DNA from 3 places in the Zooshikella sp. RANM57 genome. Region 2 is predicted to be linked to each of the others. Evidence: predicted binding sites of a transcription regulator. Region 2 holds the regulator's gene; each other region holds the start of a gene.
What was found. The regulator PhoB, encoded in region 2, activates phosphate uptake and scavenging genes when phosphate is short. The targets are predictions, from matches to a motif close to TGTCATANNNNTGTCANA.
Positions count from the first base shown of each region.

Region 1 (7,479 bases), on a different contig from region 2:
TGTGACCATGCTTTGTTGGCGAAGTTCACCCATACTTCACTGTTATCGTCGTATTGAATATAGTGAATGGTTCTTTCATTATTTAAAAAAGCAAACCGTTTAATAGCTTGAGTCGCCAACTGTTGGTGTAAAGGAGAGAAGATCTGATCAAACTTTTTGATAATAGGTAATCGCTTATTAAGTACCTCATAGTTAATGTGATAAAGTGGTGGGACTGCGTATAATAGTGAAAATAGCTCACGTTGTGGACGCAAAGAAGGAAACTTAAAATTATCATAGCACCAGTGATGAGAGGTGATGACTGCATCGTGAAAGACGGTCTGGTACAACGGCACTTTAAATTTTGGGTCAAAAACAGTGGTTCTATAGTTTGGTAATATATCTGCCGGTTTAAAGAAGAGGCTGGGTTCGTTATCAGGCCACCAGTTTCCTAAATAGTAGCTTGATTGTTTATCTTTAAACATGGATTGGTTTCCCCAACCAAAAACAGGCGTTTGTAATCCATGGGCAAAGATGATACCGCGCTGAGTGACAGCATTACCATCCTCGGAACCTAGCGGTAAACGAAAGTGATTACTGAACCATTGTAAACGGGCTTCTCTCGATAATGCCATTAGCTTTTCTGTCATGGTATGTTCTGGGTGATAATCTTCAAACACCATACCCGTAGCATCGACATCAAGAAAATAACTATTAAATTTTGCAAACTTAAGGATTTGCTTGACTCGTGTTTGGTAGTAGTCTGTTAAGCATGAAGGGTTTGTATAGCGACCTCTTTGTTTAAAGCCGGTTTTCCATTTATTATTAGCAAGCATGATGCCGCATTTCTTAAATATTTCATCGCCCATTTCTGATGACATCCAGCTACCATCAGATTCACTACCAGGAAGTGCTGTATTATATGAATCATACGCACCCACCAGATAACCGAGTTCTTTAGCTTTTTGTACAGCTTCTGGGTGGTAAAATCCTTCTCGCCAATCGTCAAGACCAAGCCAGGCTCTTTTTATGCCAGCCTTTTGAAGCTGAGTCAGTAGTCGAGAGGATAGACCATCACCCCAGTCTTTTTTATCATTCAAAAAAGGTCCAATTTTTTCATTTATTAGTGCGATAGTTGCATTAGCATGCCTAACCTGTGAGTTAATTTTATTGTCAGACTGTGGAGTGGAAGCTAGAAAGGCATTATTCAGTGTATGAATAAGCCATTTCTTTTCCCATAGAGGTAGGTTTTGTTTAGCGTTTTTTAATGCTGAACGTTGCTCTTTGGACTGTAGTGTGTTTATAAAAGCTTTACCTGCTCCACTTTTTAGCCAAGAAATCAATCCAGGCCAATTTTTAATATCATAATGGGAAAATAAAGGCATACCCCAAACATAAAAGTGACTGGCACCAATAATTTTATCACCATAATTAACATTTTTTAGTCGATGCGTTAGATTAACAAACTGCTTTTTTTTCTTCAGATATGAACGATAGAGTGTTGCACCTGAAATTATATTTTTTTGAGTATCCAAATTAATGGTGACATCAACAGGTTCGTGTAAATTTAACGCGGTGAACTTATGTGTTGCAGTTAAAGCAAGGTTCTTACCCTGGTGGCTGAATGTAATTTGATTGTTAAAGGGATTATTGAGTACCCAGTTCATCTGTAAATTATTGAATTGTTGACTCCATAATGGCAGCTTTAGGTCTTGAGTGGTGTTAACTGTTTGCAGTTCCTCAACTAGGTATTTTTGCCAGGTTGTATTATTAAGAGGGATATAGCTTCCTTCTCCTAGAGGCAGAATTAATGCATTCACATTAGTTTGAGGTTGTTGTAGCCAGGTTAATGATTGTGGTTGATCACTATGTACTGTGAATTGGAGATTGCTACCATTAAGCTGTGCCAGGAAGGTTAACTTTTGTTTTGGCCACCGCCATGCAAGTTGGTTAGTTGTTTGTTGTTTGATAGTCACCGATTGAGGTGAAATGGTTTTACTCTCGTTTAACGTTCCTCCATTGGAGAGTATGAGTGATTTCATATGGTAGGTTGCAACCATGGCAAGGGTAGAGGGTTCAATATCGACTTGCCATTGGGGGCTTTCCAAGGTTACTGCGTAACTGTTGCTACATGCTGATACCCATATTACATTAAATAAGATTTGCAGTTTTTTACGCATGTTATCTCCAGTAAAATACTTAGCTGGAGAATTAAAGCAAATCGGCTAGAGAGAATTGTCAAGATTGTGTCAAAATTACTAAGAATATTAACAATCGCCATACGTTTAAAGCATCTACTTGAAAAGGTTCGAGTTAACGTTCTTTCACTTCAGTTGCTGTTATCTTTTATTTTGTCCCTCATGTGTATTCTGGTAGGAGAGGCATTGAGTTTGCCAGTCAACGCATTTAATGATACAACTCAGCAACTGTATAGCGAGCTCAATACTAAAGTCCCATCCCATGTCGTTGCCATTGATATGTTGCAGCAATTTGATTATTCGCAACTTAACCCAGTTACAATGCATCCTCAAACGCATTTATATGAGTTGGTTGATTTACAGGCACTATATCGATTCTATCAATTGTGTGCTCAGCCACCTGAGCTGGCAATGGATAATCCTTTGGCTAAAACTAAATCGTTTATTACTGCAATGTGTTTGCAGCAGGGTCTACCGATAAGCTGGTTTGCTTCTGGTACGTTTATTCATCCAGGCGGTGGTAGTTTTGCGTTAAGATATGCAAAAGTACACCCTGAACAGTTTAACCAGTTAAAACCGTATATGCATATTCGAGAGCTCGACAATGACTACTTTACGAATGATCTTAATGATAACCAGCTTCAGGCTTTAACGCGCTCAGCACAGTGGATTCTGGGAAAACAGTTTTTATGGGTAAAATTTCCCAATGAGTATCGTCTTTACCAACATCCTCAATGGCAACCATTGGTTGATGCTCTAAATTTTGAAATACACTCAATTGAGCAACAAAAAAAGTGTAGTTTTATAGAAGGAAGTATCTGTTGGCTAGAAAAGCCACGAAATGGAATGTGGCTATATGGTGGGTTAACAATTTTAGGGTTATTGCTTTTAGGCTATATTGGTTTGGTTGTTATTACTCGGCACAAATACTATAAAGAACGACAATTTATTGTGCAGATGCTTGCTCATGAATTACGTACACCTATTACTCGTTTAGCAGGTACAGTAGAAATATTTCGAACACATTTTGATGAACTGCCAGATAATTTGCACCATGCTTTTATTCGACTCTGTAAAGACGCATTACATTTGCGTCACTTAGCTGATGCCAGTAAACAATACTTACAATTAGATTATGGCGCAAATTTACGGAAACAATATATTGAGTCATGGCATGAACTCATACAGAATGTTGTAAGTGAGTATGATGTTGATCTGGAACTGAAGGATGATAAACCAGTAAACATTAATATTTATTGGTTTACGTTAAGTCTTAAAAATTTGGTGAGTAATGCCGTTAAGCATGGTATAGGACAGGTATTAATTAAATCTTATTGTACAGAGAAAATATTAGTGGTTAAGGTGCAAGACCAAGGTAACTTAGACTCACGAAAATTGTCTCAGTTTATTAAACCATTCAATAGTCAACATGGCGTTGGGCTTGGGTTACATCTGGTTAATCAAGTTGCGCAAAAAACAGGTGGAAAATTACGTTTACAAGGACCACCAACAACATTTGTTTTAGAGGTATCCATTAATGAGTGAGACATTACTCATCGTTGAAGATGATATTGACTTGGCAAATGGTTTAATCACTTTTTTGCAGTCTCAAGGATACGCTTGTATATTTTGTAATTATCTTGATAAGGTAGATGAACTATGGAAAAAGGCTGACTTAGTTATTCTTGATCGTCAATTCTATGATATAGATACCATTAATCTATTAGCTGATTGGTTGGCGATTAAAGCAATTCCCGTGTTGATTCTAACAGCAAAAGTGGATATCAATGAGCGTGTTGCAGGGTTAGATGCCGGAGCAAGAGATTATATTACTAAGCCTTTTTCCTATAATGAATTGTTGGCACGCATCAGAGCAAACTTACGGCCTTTAAATCAGCTTGAGTGGTGTTACCAGTCTCTCAAGCTACTCCCTACACAACGTAAAGTATTCTGGAATGAAACACCACTCGTGTTGACTAAAACAGAGTTTGATTTGTTAGCCTTATTCGTGAGGGCTCCTGGAAGGGTTTATACTCGGGATGAGTTACTTAATGAAGTATGGGGTTATCAGCACTATCCCACTACGCGCACTGTAGATACACACATATTACAATTGCGAAAAAAAATTCCAGAGATAACCATTGAGTCTGTTAGAGGCGTAGGTTACCGGTTATGCACGTAAGATGTAAACGAGTTGGTATTGTTGGTTTACTTTTAAGTCATAGTGTAGTTGCTGGTTGGTTTAATCAACAGACCCCCCTTACCAAAGCTCACGAAAGTATTCTACAAGGTGATATGCCATCTTTTTGGCAAACAATGCATGATGTGTGGAACAATGAAACATTAGAGCAGTCTGAAAACTGGTTCAATTTACTGCCTGTAATGTATCAACGTCAATGTGGTCGAGATTTACCCAATAAACTACCTTTATGGCTTGAGTCTCTGGATATTCGTATTATTCAGCGAGATGAACCGTTACGGCGATATTATCGTTGGGAAATTGAAGGGTATACTAAGCAGTATATAAACTATGTAGAAATAAAAGGAAAAAATGTTCAGTTAAAGCTGGATAATCAAGTGAGACAACAGAAGCAAAGCTTTTATGGTGAATCAGAGGAGCAAGTAAAATCAATTGATGGCGGCGTTTATCAAATAACCGTTACTACAACAGCTAAAGCGCATTGGAAAGGAACTATCCTACTAGCACCATTACATAATATTCAATGGATTACTTGGCAAGGGAATAATTGGCAGTTAACTGAAGGTGTGAATAGCAATAAAGAATCTTTGATGTGTCCTCCACAGGAAATTAAAGCAGTGATGATGAAGCCTGCAAGTTATGAAGTTGTATGGCATCATCGTGCTAATGTAAACAAACGTTACTCCTTGCCTGAGTTACAGCCGGGACCTTATTGGTATTCAGTATCTCTTATTAATCATCGTTTTCAAGGTAATATTCATCTAGAAATACAACATCGAATACTGAAACGCTTCAATTAATTTTCGCAAATTTACTACTTTATAAAGAGAGTCAAAAAAACTGCCCCATTTATTTTAAACTGAGACAGTTATCTTTTTGTTTATTTGAGTAATTTAACGCATGATGGTTGACTAAGAGTCTTTGTAATGTAGTCTTGTAAATAGGTAAATTGTTTCAAATGTTCTGCTCCATGAGGTAAACGATGTAAGTAATCTAAGATAGGAGTAATAAGTGCGTCAACGATTGTAAAAATACGTTGTTCAAAGGTTTTACCGGTTTTTAGTTCATTGTTGAGTTTTGTGAGTGTATTAAGAAGTAAAGGTTCAGCAGCTTTGACTTTATCCATTCTTACCTGACCATTTTCTCCTTTTGGGAAGGCAAACTCTAAAAAATAGTTATGAATAAGAGGCAGGATAAATTCCCCTGCTAATAAACTACACCATTGATCATGCAATGCACGCTCATATGTATTCTCTGGTTGCATAGGTGGATGAGGAAAAACTTGATCAAGATATCGACAAATAGCAACTGTTTCACACAGCATAAAATCATTATGAAATAAAATAGGCACCTTACCTGCTGGATGTAGTTTTAAGTGTTGCTCACTTTTAAAGGGTACATCTTCACCCTTAATCGTTAGGCCAGCGGTATAATTGAGTCCTTTTTCTTCACACACTAATATAACGGTCTTAACAAATGGGCTAAAGAGTGGGCCGTAAATATGGAGTGACTCATTATTCATTGAAAAAGTACCTCTAGTCATTATTTCTTAGGATATGTTATTGACTGAATACTCTTTGCTAATCAAAATATGATCAAGAACATATTTTGATATTTTATGTTTTGCGGGTGTAATCAAAGATGGAAGTATAAGTATTAAGCATTTATTAGCAAAGTATGATTTAACTATTTAAATAGCAGAAAGGGAGTAGGCAATGGGTTGGAGCAAAGAACATAAACCACAGGTCCGCGATCAAATTCTAGAAAGTGCAGCTCAGCTTTTTATGAATCGCGGTTTTGATAATGTAAGTATTGATGAAGTAATGCAAAATGCAGGATTAACAAGAGGTGCATTTTATGCTCACTTTAAATCCAAATCTGAAGTTTATGCTGAGTCGATTCGAGATGCCGCATTAAAAAGTATTCATGCTCAGGAAGATGCGCCTCCTGTTAGCGAAAGAATAGTCAAATATTTAAGTTTGGAGCACAGGAAAGGAGAGTCAATGGCATGCCCTTTAGCATTTTTAGTTTCAGATGTAAGCCAGCAAAATAATACCGTAAGAGATGTTTATACTAAAGTGTTTAAAGGCTTTGTAAAAAAATTGACTGAGTCATCAAAAGAACATATATCCGATCAAGAGGCTTTGAAGTCTGCCGTGCTAATGGTGGGTGGAATGGCGGTTGCCCGTGCACTTAATGATGAGATCTTGGCTGAACAGCTATTAACTGCATGTAAACAGGCCATTGATTTATAAATAGCCCAAAATATGAAAAGTAATTTAGAGCAAGAGGTTAAAACAGCTGAGTGCTGCTGTGGTGCATGTACAGTAAGTGTTCAGGGAAATCCTGTTATGAAACAAAATGTGCTTGGCTAACACTACCAAGCAATTGGAAAACATCATTAGTTGAAGACAGGTAACGTAGGTTTAATCTACGAGTAAATGCTGTTCTAGCGTTTCAGATATTGGGTAGCTACGCTCCTCAGGTAGTTTGTGTTTGGCTTCTATTAGTTGATTCATACTGATTAACTGATGAATTTCAGTGGCAAGTTCGGTGACGTCTGTGATGGACTGAATCCATTCGTTAACATATAACTGCACAGCTTCCTTAGTTAAACCAATTTGAATGGCTCTATACGCTTGTGGCTGCAAATGCAGATCTCGTTCAGGGTCCCACTGAATTCGAACTGGGGTTGCATCTTTGAGCTTTAACCATTCGTTTTTATCTGCGTACTCTTTGGCTTGGTCACTTAACAGGCTGTGAGTAAGTGCCCATTCAAAACCTTCTCGTGTAATATCAATGGCAAGAATACGATTTTGCCCGCTATCTTTTTGACCCCATCCAGACCGATACATCATCCAAAGGAATGAAGGTTTAATCCAGGTCATTCGCTCCATTTTGAATGGAGGAGATACAAACGTACCGTGAGCAATTGCAGCATTGGCAATAGCATGGTTATAAGCCTGGTAAACCCGAATTGTTTTGTCATTATAAAGTGCCCGAATTTGTCGAGTTGGAATATCTGCCATTTATTCTCCAATATGTAGCTATTAATATTATTTGTGAAGGGTATAGTATTGACATTTAAATATATCTGCAATA
Region 1 is NZ_JBOIUB010000006.1:117,360-124,838, reverse strand. It holds gene ACQ96U_RS14040 (glycoside hydrolase) at 1-2,159, opposite strand, end outside; gene ACQ96U_RS14035 (DUF3404 domain-containing protein) at 2,364-3,722, shown strand; gene ACQ96U_RS14030 (response regulator transcription factor) at 3,715-4,359, shown strand; gene ACQ96U_RS14025 (DUF2861 family protein) at 4,350-5,177, shown strand; gene ACQ96U_RS14020 (glutathione S-transferase family protein) at 5,258-5,899, opposite strand; gene ACQ96U_RS14015 (TetR/AcrR family transcriptional regulator) at 6,093-6,632, shown strand; gene ACQ96U_RS14010 (DUF4291 domain-containing protein) at 6,804-7,406, opposite strand.
Region 1: the regulator PhoB is predicted to act here: its motif matches at 2,216-2,233, upstream of ACQ96U_RS14040 (glycoside hydrolase).

Region 2 (7,479 bases):
TTATCAACAGTATTCATCAAGGTTAATGAATCCAGCCATTCCAGCACCAGAAAGTAAATTTCTCGCTCTTTATTTTGGTATTGACCAAAACATTGAGGTGAAATATTTATAAAGCGAGTGTCGTTTAACTGATACAGTTGCATTTCACGTTGATGACAACCTTTGAAGAATGAGCTGCCACCAGCACGCTTAATTTCTTCTGCCAAGCGTGGATCACAGAATTGCGCCAAGGTCTGCAGTGTGTGAATCGCTTCTTCATCAGTCGGCTTAATTTTTAACATAACCTGAAGAGGTTGATGTTGGTGCTGGAAATACAAACTGGCAGGTAATAAACCAAGAAATTTCGTGGTATGTTCTGATGTTAAGCGGCAGACAATACTTTCTGCATGACAGGGCGCTTCACTAATTTCTATGTGTTCCAACGCGTTGAAATTTTCCCCCATATGCGTTTGAAAAAATGAAGGTGTTAGTTCTTCTTTCCGTAAGAATTTTATCGGGCGATTTCTGCCTAAACGATCATGGGCTGCAGCAAACTGACCACTGGCGATAGCTGATAGTGTTGAAAGATCAAGTGATAAACAAAAACCTGCAATAATTTCAGCAAAACGCACTGACTGGTGACTGCCTGCACAACCTAACAGTGCAAGACACTCTTGTTGTTGTGGAAGGCCTGTACCTCCACCGACTGTACCAACGACTAACCCTGGTAATAATAAACTGGCATAAATTCCTTGTTCTGTTTGTTCAATATGAAGATGAGCCAGACTGGATTCATGAACGCACGCAACATCTTGTCCAGTCGCAGTAAAAATAGCAGCAATAATATTGGCTACGTTAGCATTAACGCCTGGAATTCCAGCTTGTATGCTACCTGTGACACCCGCTTGATAAGCTGAAACTAAGTCCTTGGCTGAAACTTTTAATATTCGTTGTAAGACAGTTTCTGGGATATGAGCTTCAGCAATAACGCGGGTCCCTCGCCCAGATAAAAAGCTTTGAAAAGATGTTTTTTTATCACTGGCTAGGTTCGCTTCAATAAAAAATTGTTCAATAGTATGACGGGGTTGATATTCTTGCAGAATCCACTGACACGCATGCCACGTGCAACTGGTTGTCATGTTTTGCCCAGAGGCATCCCCTGTCTGGTAAATAAAATTTAAATGAATAATACGCCCAAGAATTAATGGTTTTAATTCTATTAGTTCGGCATGTCGAGAACGTTGGCGAGTTTTTTCTTTTATAGCGATAAAATGTTTTCTCAGCCATTCTGAGAAATGTAAGGCACTTGTCAGACAGTCAAACTTAAAAAAAGGTGAGCGGATCATACGTTGGGATAATACAGCTGTATTAACACCGCCGCTTTTTGATATAGCGGTAGCCCCACGTGTAGCAGAAGCAACGAGCGCACCTTCTGTAGTCGCTAATGGGGTGTAAATAGACCCTGTTGCTTGTTGTCCATTAAATAAAAGTGGACCTGCAAGCCCAATAGGTACTTCGACTGAGCCAACAAAGTTTTCTATATTAAATCTTAGTTGATCTGCGCGTAATGAGGTTTTCCCAACGCCTGTGAGCGACTGTCCTGACTTTCCTTTTAGGAAGTCTAAACGAGTTTGCCTTGCTTCTTCAGTATAACGACCGCGCGCAGGAATTCTTTCTAATGAATGTGTGCTAGTCAGCTCTAAAGTTTCTTCAGACGTTTTGGGTATTACTATTTTAGGTGCAGTCATACATCCTTTCCTGCCATTTTATACCCTATCTAGGGTATTCTTACGTTATTTTTTCTCACAAAAAGCTATATGTGTATGATGTAATTTTATGGATTTTTTACCAATAAAAGAATTTTTAACTCTTTTATTAATTTATGTATTAAATAAATTGTTTAATATTGTAGTCGGCTGCTATCGGTTTGTTTTGTTCCATAATAACTTATATAGCTCATTGCATACTTAGTTGCTGATTTACTATTAGTTCATTACTAAGTTAACTTATCGAACTTGAAGTAATGACCATCCATAAGCTACAAAGAATATGGATGCCTACGGCAGCTTCATTGTATCGACGGGCTCGTATACTGGGTGAGATTGAAAAGCGGGTAAGAAACAATAAGCATAGTAGGGATGTGCCTATAATGATAGTGTAGATCCACCAATAGCTTGTTAAAAAGTAATAAATTAACAGTATGGAAAATAGGCTTACAGCAAATACGCAACAGACAACTAATGTAATAGCTTGTGATATACCCAAAATGGATGAGTAAGTTGGAATGTTTTTATTTTCTTCTTCATGTGACTTTGTTTTTCGCACAAATTCGAATGAAAAACCCGAAAAGAAGAAAAGTAACATAATGAGAGAAATTAAACTTAAGTTAATTGCGTTATAACCTGCTAGAAAATAAAACCACAAGCCAATGAGAGGCATAATTAACATATGTGAAAAGCTATAGCTAATAAGGTGTTGGTTAAGCCACTTAGAGCTGAAAAATTCAAATGTCATAAGGGTTAACCAGCCAAGCATTAATAGCCAGGACTGTAAAGAGTATAAATCATCTCTCTCAACTGCCAGGGTTGATAAGCCTGTGATAATAAATGCAATAACACCGAGAATTTTTAGATGATATAGACTAATATAGCCTTGTTGTAGAACACGGTCAGCATGAAATTTATTATCAATTTTATAGTCTTTATGTTCATCAAGAATACGCAATAATAAAAAAATACTTACTGCGGCAAAACAATTGGTAATATCATGCCATATTGGTATCGCTTCTGATGAGCTGTGTTTGGCTATAGCTGAAATTGCTAAATATAGTGATATTGCTAATAAGGCGTTGGCTAGTGGAAAGCGCTCTTTTGCCCAGGCATATAGTCGATTAAGCAAAGGGGAGTTGTGAGAAAGTGTGTTTGCCTGTGCCATGTAAAGATCTCCTGTTTCCCTACGATAAATGTGTGGAGATTACTCCTGTTGAATCAGCATGTGTTCTCCCTCCTCAAGTGCTTTTATTATTTTATAAAGCTATTTGAGTACTTTGCCCAAGGCTTATTATTTATTATTAGTTAGCTATTCTTTTTACGGATCACTTCAGGGTTTTATGTATATGGATAATGATTTAGTTGACAATAATTATATTCAATACAACAGTTTGCTTTATTAACTAACATAACCTTTGGTAATGATTTTAGGGTATGTTATTTACCTTCTTCATTAATGTCACCTTTATAAATCATTTGTTGTAGGTATGCCTCCTATACCCTAAGCAGGTCTAACGTGCCACGTATAACAACAGGTTTGAATGGTGGTTATTGAAAGATCATATTGCATTATAGGTGTTTCAGTATTACCTGATAGAGTGAGTTCAATGCATACCCTGATCTACGTATTATGACTTCAGATCCAATTATCATTATATAAATATTTAAAATGTATACAACATGTTTGTTATTGTTTTTTTGTGTTAATTAGATTGTTAGACAAAATCGCTGAAAGAATATGGTGAGTTTGTTTGTGGTGGGGAGTTTTAAGGTGAGTATAGAGAATTGAATGAAAAAACGTTTAATAAAAAGTAGGTATGACATGATTGTCTGACAGGCAAACACTAAAAATGATTGGTGAAGGGGATAAGTTGCTATTTATCTAAAGTATGGGCTGCTTTAATCACTATGAAGGTCTCAAGCTGCATTTTCCATCAAGTGCTGAGGGGAAAAATGACAGGTGAATGTACTGCCTTTACCTAATTCGCTGATGATTTCGAGACGCCCATAATGTCGCAGTAGGACGTGTTTGACTATCGCGAGGCCCAATCCTGTTCCTCCAGTCATTTTCGATCGACTGGCATCTGCCCGATAAAAACGTTCTGTTAGACGTGGAATATGTTTAGGATCAATGCCAACACCATCGTCCATTACTGACAGGTGTGCTCCTTTTTCATCTTCCCACCAATGCACATCAATAGCGCCTTTGGGGGGCGTGTATTTGACAGCATTGAAAATTAAGTTAGAAAATGCACTGTGAAGCTCTCGTTCATAACCCATTAAAATGGCATTTTGGCAACAGACAAAACTAATTTTATGCTGTTTTTCACCACTAAGGGCTTTAGCATCATTAATAATATTAGTGAGTAGTTTTTCTATATTGACCTCTTTAGGGTCACTAATTTTATCACTGGTTTCTAAACGAGATAACAATAATAAATCACTCACCAGATTTTCCATCCGATCAGATTGCTGTTGCATTTGGTGAATTGCACGAAGCCATCGTTCAGGCAGGTTATCCGCATTATCAGCAAAGGTTTCTAAATAACCTCGGATAACGGTCAGTGGTGTACGTAGTTCATGGGATACATTGGCAACAAAGTCTTTGCGCATTTGTTCAAGGTTATGTAAGCGGGTGATATCCCGGGCTAACAGTAACCGGTCGTTTCGACCAAATAGCGTGATCGTAAAGAGTAGATGGATCTGTTCTGTAATGGGTGAGGGTATCTCAAGTGGATCTGCATAGCGCTTTTCTTCAAAGTACTTACAAAATACAGGATCACGAATCAGGTTGGTGATGAGCTGACCTCGATCTACGGGCGAACGAAACCCTAATAGCTTTTCGGCGGCATGGTTCCACCACTCCAAATTACCATGGCTATCAATCATGACTACAGCATCAGAAAGTGCAGCCGTTGAGTCTTGTACTCTATCAATAACTGCTTGTAAGCGAGCACGGGACTTTTGATGGCTGCGTTGGAGTCGGTAGATAGCATCAAAGATTTCTCCCCAGATACCTCGGCTTTCTGGTGGTTCATTATTGGTGAGCTCACTTTCCTGAAGCCAATGGTTTAATTTATAAACCTGTACTAAGGTCCAGAAGAGATAACTACTCAAAGTTACAACTAGGGTCCAAGCAAGCTCATCAATGGCAAGCCCAAAGATGACTACAATGACTGCCCCAAAAAACAATCGTTGTGGCATGGTTTACCAATCTATACTGACTAACCTTTGGTGGAAAAACGATAACCTGTACCGCGCACCGTTTGTATCAAGCGGTCATGGCCATTACCTAGTGCTTTACGCAGACGGCGGATATGGACATCAACAGTTCGCTCTTCAACATACACATTGCCTCCCCATACTTGATCAAGTAGTTGACTTCGGGTATAGGCACGTTCTTGATGAGTCATAAAAAATTGTAGCAGGCGATATTCAGTAGGCCCCATATCGGTAGGTTTGCCATTGATTGTTACTCGGTGGCTGACAGGGTCAAGTTCAAGTCCTTCAACACGAATGGGTTCTTGTGGTTCTTGAGCACCTGAGCGGCGTAAGACTGCTTTTAGGCGAGCAACGAGTTCGCGTGGTGAAAATGGTTTGGTGATATAGTCATCTGCACCAACCTCTAAGCCTTGTATTTTATTGTCTTCTTCTCCTTTTGCGGTCAGCATAATGATAGGAATGCCAGCCGTCATTTCGTCCCTTCGTAAGCGCCGAGCCAATTCTATTCCACTGGTACCAGGTAACATCCAGTCCAGCAGAATTAGGTCTGGCTTTTTGTCAATGATAATACCGTGCGCATCCTGTGTATTGTCTGCTTCCAGACATTCATAGCCAGCCATTTCTAGGGCGACTGCAATCATTTCCCTGATTGGGGCTTCATCATCAACAATAAGTATTTTTTTGCCAACCATGTTCAAGCCTTCTCTTCGCTCTACGGGTCAGCAACTCATTACACAGACTGTTTGTTACAATTAAATGACAAATAAAAGGCTGTTGATTGAAACCTTTTAGGCATTTAGCAGATATGCCAAATGGTCCTAACTGTTACCAAAAAGCAGTCATAGTGCCCAGGAAAATGAGTAATCCGACCCAATGATTATTCAAGAACGCAAGAAAACAACGCTCTCTGTTACGTCCATGTGTCAAGTAATGCTGGTAAATGAATAGCAAACTAGCAGCAATAAGACCAGTATAGAATGGCCAGTCAAGCTGTTGGATAATGCCTACAATAACCATCAACAGTAATGCAAGTAGCTGTAAAATAGCAATAATCAGGTTATCCGCACGACCAAACAATATTGCAGTGGACTTTATACCGATTTGCAAATCATCATCACGATCAACCATAGCGTACTGGGTATCATAGGCTACTGTCCATGACAAATTCGCGGCATAAAGTAACCAGGTAGTCACTGATAATTCACCTGTTTGTGCCGAAAATGCCATTGGAATGCTCCAAGAAAACGCTGCCCCCAATACAACTTGTGGGAAGTGGGTATATCGCTTCATAAATGGGTAGCAGGTTGCAAGTGCAAGTGCACCAAAAGATAGCAGTACGGTATAGGTGTTAGTTTGCAGAACCAGTAGAAATGAAAGTAGTACTAAAACAAAAAATAGCCAAATTGCTTCTGTTGCTGAGGCCTTTCCAGTAATTAATGGGCGTAGCTGAGTTCGTTTGACATGGCCATCATAATGACGATCAGCAAAGTCATTGATGACACAGCCTGCACTGCGCATTAAAAAAACACCCAATGAAAAAATAATGACCAGCTCTATATTCGGCAATCCCTGTGCTGCAATCCATAGACTCCATAGTGTGGGCCAAAGTAAGAGGTAGGTACCAATAGGGCGGTTTAGCCGCATAAGTTGACTATAAGCCCATAGGCGGGGCCATTGTTGCTGGATTACACGCATATTGACGTTTTTTTAATGATCATTTGAAGGCGATGAGGTAGTTAGTATATCACTTGCAGCTGGGTTGCCAATTTGTTCGCTTTGGATGTTGTGAAGTAAAAAGGGTAAGAAATACTCAGTGATCATCAGTGGTTGTTGATCGAGTAAAAATTTGGATCGGCGACCCCATACTTGTGCTGAGGGTAACTGTAAGTTGTGGGGAATGGGTAACTCAGTTGTATTCAACTTTGTCAGTTCAAATTGTGGTAAACGTTTAATACTGGTTTTACTAAATAAAAAGTGGCCCAGAGGTTGCTCATTTAAGGTAAGTAATTCTTGGAAATTATCACTCAGTGTTTCTTTAGGAATCACAGTACGCGCCAATATACAAGGCTGCTGTCTGACAAAAAGCGTAATTTCCCGAATATTGGTTAATGTGTCAGCTTTAATACCCAGATACTGTTGTTCTTCTTCAGACGCGGATAACCATTGTTGGTTAAGCAGGTGAACGGTGGCCTTGCTGTTAAAATGGCGAGTCAATCGATCCGTCAATGAACCAGGATGATTCAGCCAGTATTTAAGACGAGGGCATAATAGATCTTGAGCATGCCATACGTGGGTAGGGTGCCATAAACGTTCACTAAAAAACTGCATGTTGGAGTAGTGATTGAAGCTCATAATTCGCAGCAGGATGCTTGAATATGATTGATGTTGCAAGGTGTAAACTGCAGAAAGTTAATTTTCCTGTTGGCATGGGTTAATCACGTGACAATAGAGTCATTGGTTTCGTCTGGAACCACTACAATCCATACGTTATTCTGGCTTTAGCCATCAA
Region 2 is NZ_JBOIUB010000011.1:183,040-190,518, reverse strand. It holds gene ACQ96U_RS20825 (phosphotransferase) at 1-1,727, opposite strand, end outside; gene ACQ96U_RS20820 (hypothetical protein) at 1,981-2,913, opposite strand; gene phoR (phosphate regulon sensor histidine kinase PhoR) at 3,666-4,952, opposite strand; gene phoB (phosphate regulon transcriptional regulator PhoB) at 4,973-5,662, opposite strand; gene ubiA (4-hydroxybenzoate octaprenyltransferase) at 5,796-6,665, opposite strand; gene ACQ96U_RS20800 (chorismate--pyruvate lyase family protein) at 6,678-7,322, opposite strand.

Region 3 (7,479 bases), on a different contig from region 2:
TTTGGCCAACAGGCTAAAATAATCAACACAAGTAACTGTATTATAATATAAGGTATTACTCCCTTGTATATTTGTGTTGTTCTTACGTTGTTTGGTGCGACGCCGCGTAAATAAAATAATGCGAACCCAAAAGGTGGCGTGAGAAAAGAGGTTTGTAAATTCACGGCAATCATTACGCCTAACCAGATAGGGTGTAGACCCATTGCTAATAACACAGGGCCAACAATAGGCACGACAACAAACGTTATCTCTATAAAGTCAAGAATAAAACCAAGTAAGAAAATGACAACCATGACAATGAGTGTTGCGGTAAAAACGCCTCCTGGCATTGTTTGGAAAAAGTGATGAATGACCTCATCTCCGCCATATGCTCTAAAGACAAGTGAAAAAATAGATGCACCGATGAGAATCATGAAAACCATACATGTTACTTTCGTTGTTGACTGCACCACTTCAGAAAGTTGTTTCATGTTTAATTGTTTCTTGCTAAAGGCTAATAGTGTGGCACCTAATGCGCCTACTCCAGCCGCTTCTGTTGGCGTTGCTATTCCTGCCAATATGGAGCCTAATACTGCAATTATTAAAAATAATGGCGGTAATAAGTTAGATAAAAGAGAGGTTTTGCCATTTGTGCGTTGATATAATTCCTGGCGATCAATGGCTGGTGATGTTTCTGGTTTTATTAACGCTAAAATAAATTGAAAAACAACATAAAAAAAGACAAGTAATAAGCCTGGAATGAGTGCACCAACAAATAAATCGCCTACAGAAACAGTTTTTAGAGAATATAAACCTAAGTTTAATTGCGCTTGTTGATAGGCGCTTGATAGTACATCGCCTAGCAGTACGAGCGCAATGGAAGGAGGGATAATTTGACCAAGGGTGCCTGTGGCACAAATTGTTCCTGTGGATAACGAGGGGCTGTAACCTTGTTTTAGCATGGTTGGTAATGAAATTAAGCCCATAGTTACCACGGTCGCACCAACGATTCCTGTGCTGGCAGCTAATAACATACCAACAATGGTCACAGAAATGCCTAAGCCCCCAGGAAAACGGCCAAAGATTACTGCCATTCCTTCTAAAAGATTTTCTGCAATTTTGGATTTTTCCAACATGACGCCCATGAGTACAAAAAGTGGTACTGCCATGAGCGTCTCATTCGTCATTGTGCCATAAAGTCTGCTCGGTAGTGCCGTTAAAAAAGAGGTATCAAATATACCTGTTAATATACCCCCACTGACAAATAATAAGGCTGTGCCTGCAAGAGAAAATGCTACAGGGTAACCAAGTAACAGCACAAAACAGACAACTACGAACATTAGAAGTGGAATGAGTGCGTCCATTATACATTCACTCCTGTTTTATGTGGGTGATTCCACGCGTTAGCCAGAATTAGAATTGAGCGGAAGAACTCAGCAAAACCTTGTAAAATAAGTACACTACTCATGACAAGTATTAGGGTTTTTAATAGAAAAACACCTGGGATTCCACCTGGCTCATTTGAGCTTTCCAAAATTTGCCAGGATTTTCCTACGTAGTCCCAGCTCATGATGCCAATAAAAAAACAGACAGGTAATAAGAAAAATAGTGAACCTATAGCATCAATGAACGCTTGGCGTTTTCTGGACATTTTTCGGTATAAAATGTCCACTCGAACGTGAGCGTTGTGTTTAAGCGCATAACCGCTTGCGGTCAGAAAAATAAAAGAATGTATATAATGAGCGGATTCTTGTAATGCAATAGAGCCGATATTAAAGACATATCGAAGCAAAACAACTAGAAATATAGACAACATAAGTAGCAGTGAAAACCAAGATACAAAACGACCGATGTGTTCTGTGAGAAGGTCTATCTTCGTTGTTGTTTTAAAAAGAATAGTGAGTATTTGATTAGATTGAACGTTGTGCGTTGGGTGGTTTGATGGAGTATTATTAGAATAGTTGTTGTCTTTAGTCATTATTATTATCCCAGGTTACAACACGTGATATGCCTTTTGGTTATGACTTTAGAAAATGCTTTTTTTACACTGTACTTAAAACATCATGAATACTTGGTATATTGGCATGTTAAAATGTACAGTTCTTACCCTCAGAGCTAAATAAAGAAGTTAATCCATTTAATTTCTTCGTGTTTAATATTCCAGCATTTACTAATATTTTTATTTTTCGTTCTGTTTTAAGGTTCATATACTATATAAAAATGGTCATCTCACCATGTTTAATAGCCACAGTTTACCAGCTTTGTGTCGTAAAAAACCTCCAATGCGAGTATTGAATGAGGTCTTGATTTCTTATTATTGTGACCAATTATACTTGAAATGACTATAAAAATGCCAAAAACCTTTAATACGTTTGGTATTCACTGCACATGGGCTGTACAAATTTGCATCAGTTCTCTTTTTGCGCGAATGGGCGTGACTGTCTAAGTAGCTTAACATAATTGTCATATTGCATTCATATAGTTTGCGCATAGTCAACGCACATCACCGCTACTAAAAAAACTTGCAGGAGACTCAAATGAAACTGAAAGCATTTATTATTGCGCTGTCAGTTGCCTCCATGGGGATTACAGGCAGCTCTGCTATGGCAGCTTCACAAGTAGATACTAATTTACCTGAATATAAGAAGGCGAGTGGCGTATCAGGAAATTTATCAAGCGTTGGTTCTGATACATTAGCAAATTTAATGACGTTATGGGCTGAGGACTTTAAAAAGACTTATCCCAACGTCAACATTCAGATACAAGCCGCTGGCTCTTCAACTGCACCACCTGCGCTCACTGAAGGGACTTCAAATTTAGGTCCTATGAGCCGTAAAATGAAAGATAAAGAGCTCGAAGCGTTTGAGAAAAAATATGGTTATAAGCCAACCGCTATTCCTGTCGCCATTGATGCCTTAGCGGTTTTTGTTAATAAAGATAACCCCATCAAAGGTCTAACGATAGCCGAAGTCGATGCTATTTTCTCTTCAACTCGCAAATGTGGTGCAAAAGGCACAATAGAAGCCTGGGGAGATGCTGGTTTAGAAGGACCTTGGTCTAAGAAAAGTATTCAACTGTATGGTCGTAATTCCGTTTCAGGGACCTATGGTTACTTTAAAGAAAAAGCACTTTGTAAAGGGGATTTTAAGAACAATGTGAATGAGCAGCCGGGATCTGCTTCTGTTGTTCAGGCCGTTAGTGCTTCAGTGAATGGTGTAGGGTATTCTGGGATCGGCTATAAGACATCAAGTGTAAGAACAGTGCCATTAGCGCGTAAACTTGGTGGTAAGTTTATAGATGCAACGCCTGAAAATGCCATAAAAGGTGCGTATCCCTTATCACGCTTTTTATATGTCTATGTGAATAAGGCGCCAAATAAACCTTTAGCACCTCTGGACCGAGAGTTTATTAAGCTTGTTTTATCTCAGCAAGGACAAGGTATTGTTGTTAAAGATGGATATATTCCATTGCCTTCACAGGTTGTTATGAAAGAGCTCAAAAAGTTAGGCATTAATTAATGTGATGCCATGTCAGGTAGAGCTTAGACATAAAGGCAGTCAACGCTGCCTTTATGCTTTTTAAAGAAAAGAATCAATATCATGTATGACTTTTTATTCTCTATATCTAGACGCGTTATAGCACAGTGATTACTTTTAATGGAGTGTTGAATTTGCCTTAGAAAATCGCGCAACAGTTCAAGTTAAGGTCAATTAATTGTAACAAATATGTCATATGACGTCGGTATGGTACTGCTGCATGAAACCATATACATCTAAGTACAGCTCAATTGTAGACTTCTCAAGTCCAGCGCTTAAGCGCCATAAAATGCTGCGTCACTTTAAAGACAAATTAGCCGAGTGGGGTGTAGCTGTTGGTGGTGTTGGTGTTATTGTGGCAATTTTGCTGATTTTTCTTTACTTGCTATATGAAGTTGTACCCTTGTTTCGTTCTGCCAGTATTAATTCTGTGGCGACTTACTCTTTGCCCGCATCATCAGCAGAAAAAAATCTATATTTTGCGATGGAGGAGCAAGCTGAGATTGGCTTGAAGCTGGATAGTAATGGGCAGGTAACCTTTTTTAAAACGAATACTGGGAGTGTTATTCATACCGAAACAATTCCTATACCTGAAGATGCATCGATTACCAGTTTAGCCGAAGCTGATCCTGCAACTCATGTGCTTGCTTTAGCTCTTTCTAATGGTCAGGTTATTGTTTTTAAACATGAATATGATATTCAGTTCGGTGATGATAATCAGCGGACAATCAGCCCAAAAATTAGTTATCCCTATGGTAAAGAATATATATCCTTAGCAGCCGGTACGTCTTTTTCACATCTGGCATTAAGGGATACTGACGAGGCGTTAATTATCGCTGGGGCTGGAAAAGATGCTTTTGTTGTAAAAGCGTTAAATAAGGAAGAAAACTTTTTATCGGGCGAAGTCACGTTAACAGAGCAATTACTGTCTGTACCTAAATTACCAGGAACAATTAATGGCTTATTAATCGATCCTGAACAACGCTGGATTTTTGCTGCTTTAGAAAATGACCATTTGGCTATTTTAGATATTAAGGATAAAGATAAGCCTGTCATCAATGCTGTGCTTGATGTGACTGAAGATGGATCCAGTTTGACTTCTATGCATTTCTTGTTAGGAGGCATCTCGTTATTACTGGGAGACTCTTCAGGCCATATCAATCAGTGGTTTTTTGTCAGAAGTGAAACAAATGAATGGCAGTTGAAAAAAATTCGAGGTTTTCAATTGGGCCAAAGTGCGATTGTGAGTATTGCACCTGAACATAGGCGAAAAGGTTTTGTGGCTGCCGACGCTCAGGGCAATATTGGTATTTTTTATACCACAGCACAACGCACGTTAATCAAGCAATCCATTACAGATCAATCAGTAGCAGGTATTGCTATCTCTCCGAGGGCAAATGCGTTACTGGTAGAAAATCAGCAAGGTGAAGTCAGTTTCTGGGATGTTAATAATACACATCCGGAGGTTTCCTGGTCTGCGCTATGGGACAAGGTCTGGTATGAAAGCTATTCTGAGCCAAAATATATCTGGCAGTCTTCTGCAGCAACCAATGACTTTGAACCCAAGCTCAGTTTAATGCCATTATCATTTGGCACACTGAAAGCTGCATTTTATGCAATGTTATTGGCCGCACCATTAGCAATATGTGGTGCTATTTATACGGCCTATTTCATGGCACCAGCAATGCGCCGTAAAGTTAAACCTATCATTGAGCTAATGGAAGCATTACCCACGGTAATTTTAGGTTTCTTAGCGGGATTGTGGTTAGCCCCGTTTGTTGAAAATACCTTAGCAGGCATATTTGTACTGCTACTCTTTATGCCAATTGGTATGTTGTTATTTGCTTATATTTGGGCACAGCTACCTGGCAGTATTCGTCATAGAATTCCTGACGGTTGGCAGGCCGCTATTTTAATTCCAGTGGTTCTTTTAATTAGTTGGATCAGCTTGCAGCTAAGTGCGCCGATTGAGAGCTTATTTTTTGGTGGTGATATTCGTCATTGGATAAATGAAGCCACAGGGCTTAACTACGATCAGCGCAATGCGCTGGTGGTTGGCTTGGCTATGGGCTTTGCTGTTATACCTACCATTTTTTCCATTGCTGAGGATGCAATCTTCAGTGTTCCTAAGCATCTTACCTATGGCTCCTTAGCCCTTGGTGCAACGCCATGGCAAACCTTAGTCAGGGTGGTGTTATTAACGGCAAGCCCAGGTATTTTTTCTGCATTAATGATTGGTTTAGGGCGCGCTGTAGGCGAAACAATGATTGTTTTGATGGCGACGGGTAATACGCCCATCATGGATGCCAATATTTTTGAGGGAATGAGGACTTTAGCGGCCAATATTGCTGTTGAAATGCCTGAGTCTGAAGTAGGCAGTTCGCATTACCGTGTTTTGTTTTTAGCGGCCCTAGTGCTTTTCTTATTTACGTTTGTCGTGAATACCTTAGCAGAACTGATTCGGCATCGATTACGTAAACGTTACAGCTCTCTCTAATTAATTGACTCTCTGACGATGGAAAGCGTGTCTTATGCGCATAGGATTAAAAAACTGGTATAAAAGTGGAGAGCCTTGGGTTTGGCTAAATGCCGGGGCTGTTGCCATTAGTATCATTATGGTTGTTGGCTTACTTGCGCTGATAGCCATTCGAGGTTTAGGGCACTTTTGGCCTGCTGATGTTTTTCAGGCTAATTATGCCGTGCCAGGTAAAGAGCCTGTCATTATTGCTGGAGAGGTGGTTGAATCAGAAGAAGTTTCCGTTCAACGACTACGTGATTCGGGTATATCAATTTCTGATAATGATATTGAATTCATGGAGCGCCAGCTCATTAAGGTGGGTAACCGTGATGTGTATGGCAGTGATTTCCAGTGGATTTTGCCCGCTTTTTTACAGCATGTAGATCTTCCCAAGAAAATCATGGTGATAGAGCGTCGTGAGTGGGGAAATTTCTATGGTTTTTTAAAAGAAGTCAGAGAGGGTGACAAGCCTATCTTAGATGACAAACCATTGTGGGATACTTTCCAACAACGCATTGCCAGGGCTGAAGAAATACACGATGCCATTTATGAAATAGAGAAGCATCAAATAGGTCGAATCAATGCTTCACTTGAACGTTTACGGCTGCAAGAGCGTCGACTTGAGTTAGAAGCTAAATTGACTGATGTGGCTCAAGCCCAGCTACAGTTAGAGCGTGCTGAGTTTCAACAACAATATAAGCAGCTTGAACAGCGTTTAGGTGAGTTGTACCAGCAGTTTAATCAAGACCACTTTGTAGCCGAAACGGTTGATGGTCGGCAGGTGACGCTGTCTATTGGTAGTGTGGTAAGAGCTTTTCAACCAAATGCAATGTCACTGCTTGATAAGATTGCGCACTATGGTGACAAGGTCTGGGAATTTGTCGCTGATGATCCACGTGAGGCGAATACTGAAGGGGGCATTTTTCCTGCTATCTTCGGCACAGTGATGATGGTCATTCTAATGTCGGTCATTGTGACGCCTTTTGGGGTTATTGCTGCTGTGTATTTGCGGGAGTATGCACACCAGGGTGTAGTGACACGCATGATCCGTATTGCTGTGAATAACCTTGCAGGTGTTCCTTCCATTGTTTATGGCGTATTCGGCTTAGGATTTTTTGTTTACTTCATGGGGGCAGCGGTTGATGAGACATTTTTTCCTGAGGCGTTGCCAGCACCTACATTGGGTACACCAGGTCTGTTATGGGCTTCAATTACACTAGCGTTGCTAACATTGCCTGTTGTTATTGTGGCGACAGAGGAGGGCTTATCACGTATCCCTCGCTCTGTACGTGAAGGTAGTTTAGCGTTAGGTGCTACTAAGGCTGAAACGTTATGGCGGGTGGTGTTGCCTATGGCCAGTCCAGCGATGATGACAGGTTTGATCCTTGCAGTTGCTAGAGCGGCAGGGGAAGTTGCTCCATTGATGTTGGTGGGTGTGGTTAAATT
Region 3 is NZ_JBOIUB010000020.1:42,669-50,147, reverse strand. It holds gene ACQ96U_RS24870 (TRAP transporter large permease) at 1-1,343, opposite strand, end outside; gene ACQ96U_RS24865 (TRAP transporter small permease subunit) at 1,343-1,957, opposite strand; gene ACQ96U_RS24860 (PstS family phosphate ABC transporter substrate-binding protein) at 2,517-3,497, shown strand; gene ACQ96U_RS24855 (ABC transporter permease subunit) at 3,736-6,012, shown strand; gene pstA (phosphate ABC transporter permease PstA) at 6,047-7,479, shown strand, end outside.
Region 3: the regulator PhoB is predicted to act here: its motif matches at 3,695-3,712, upstream of ACQ96U_RS24855 (ABC transporter permease subunit).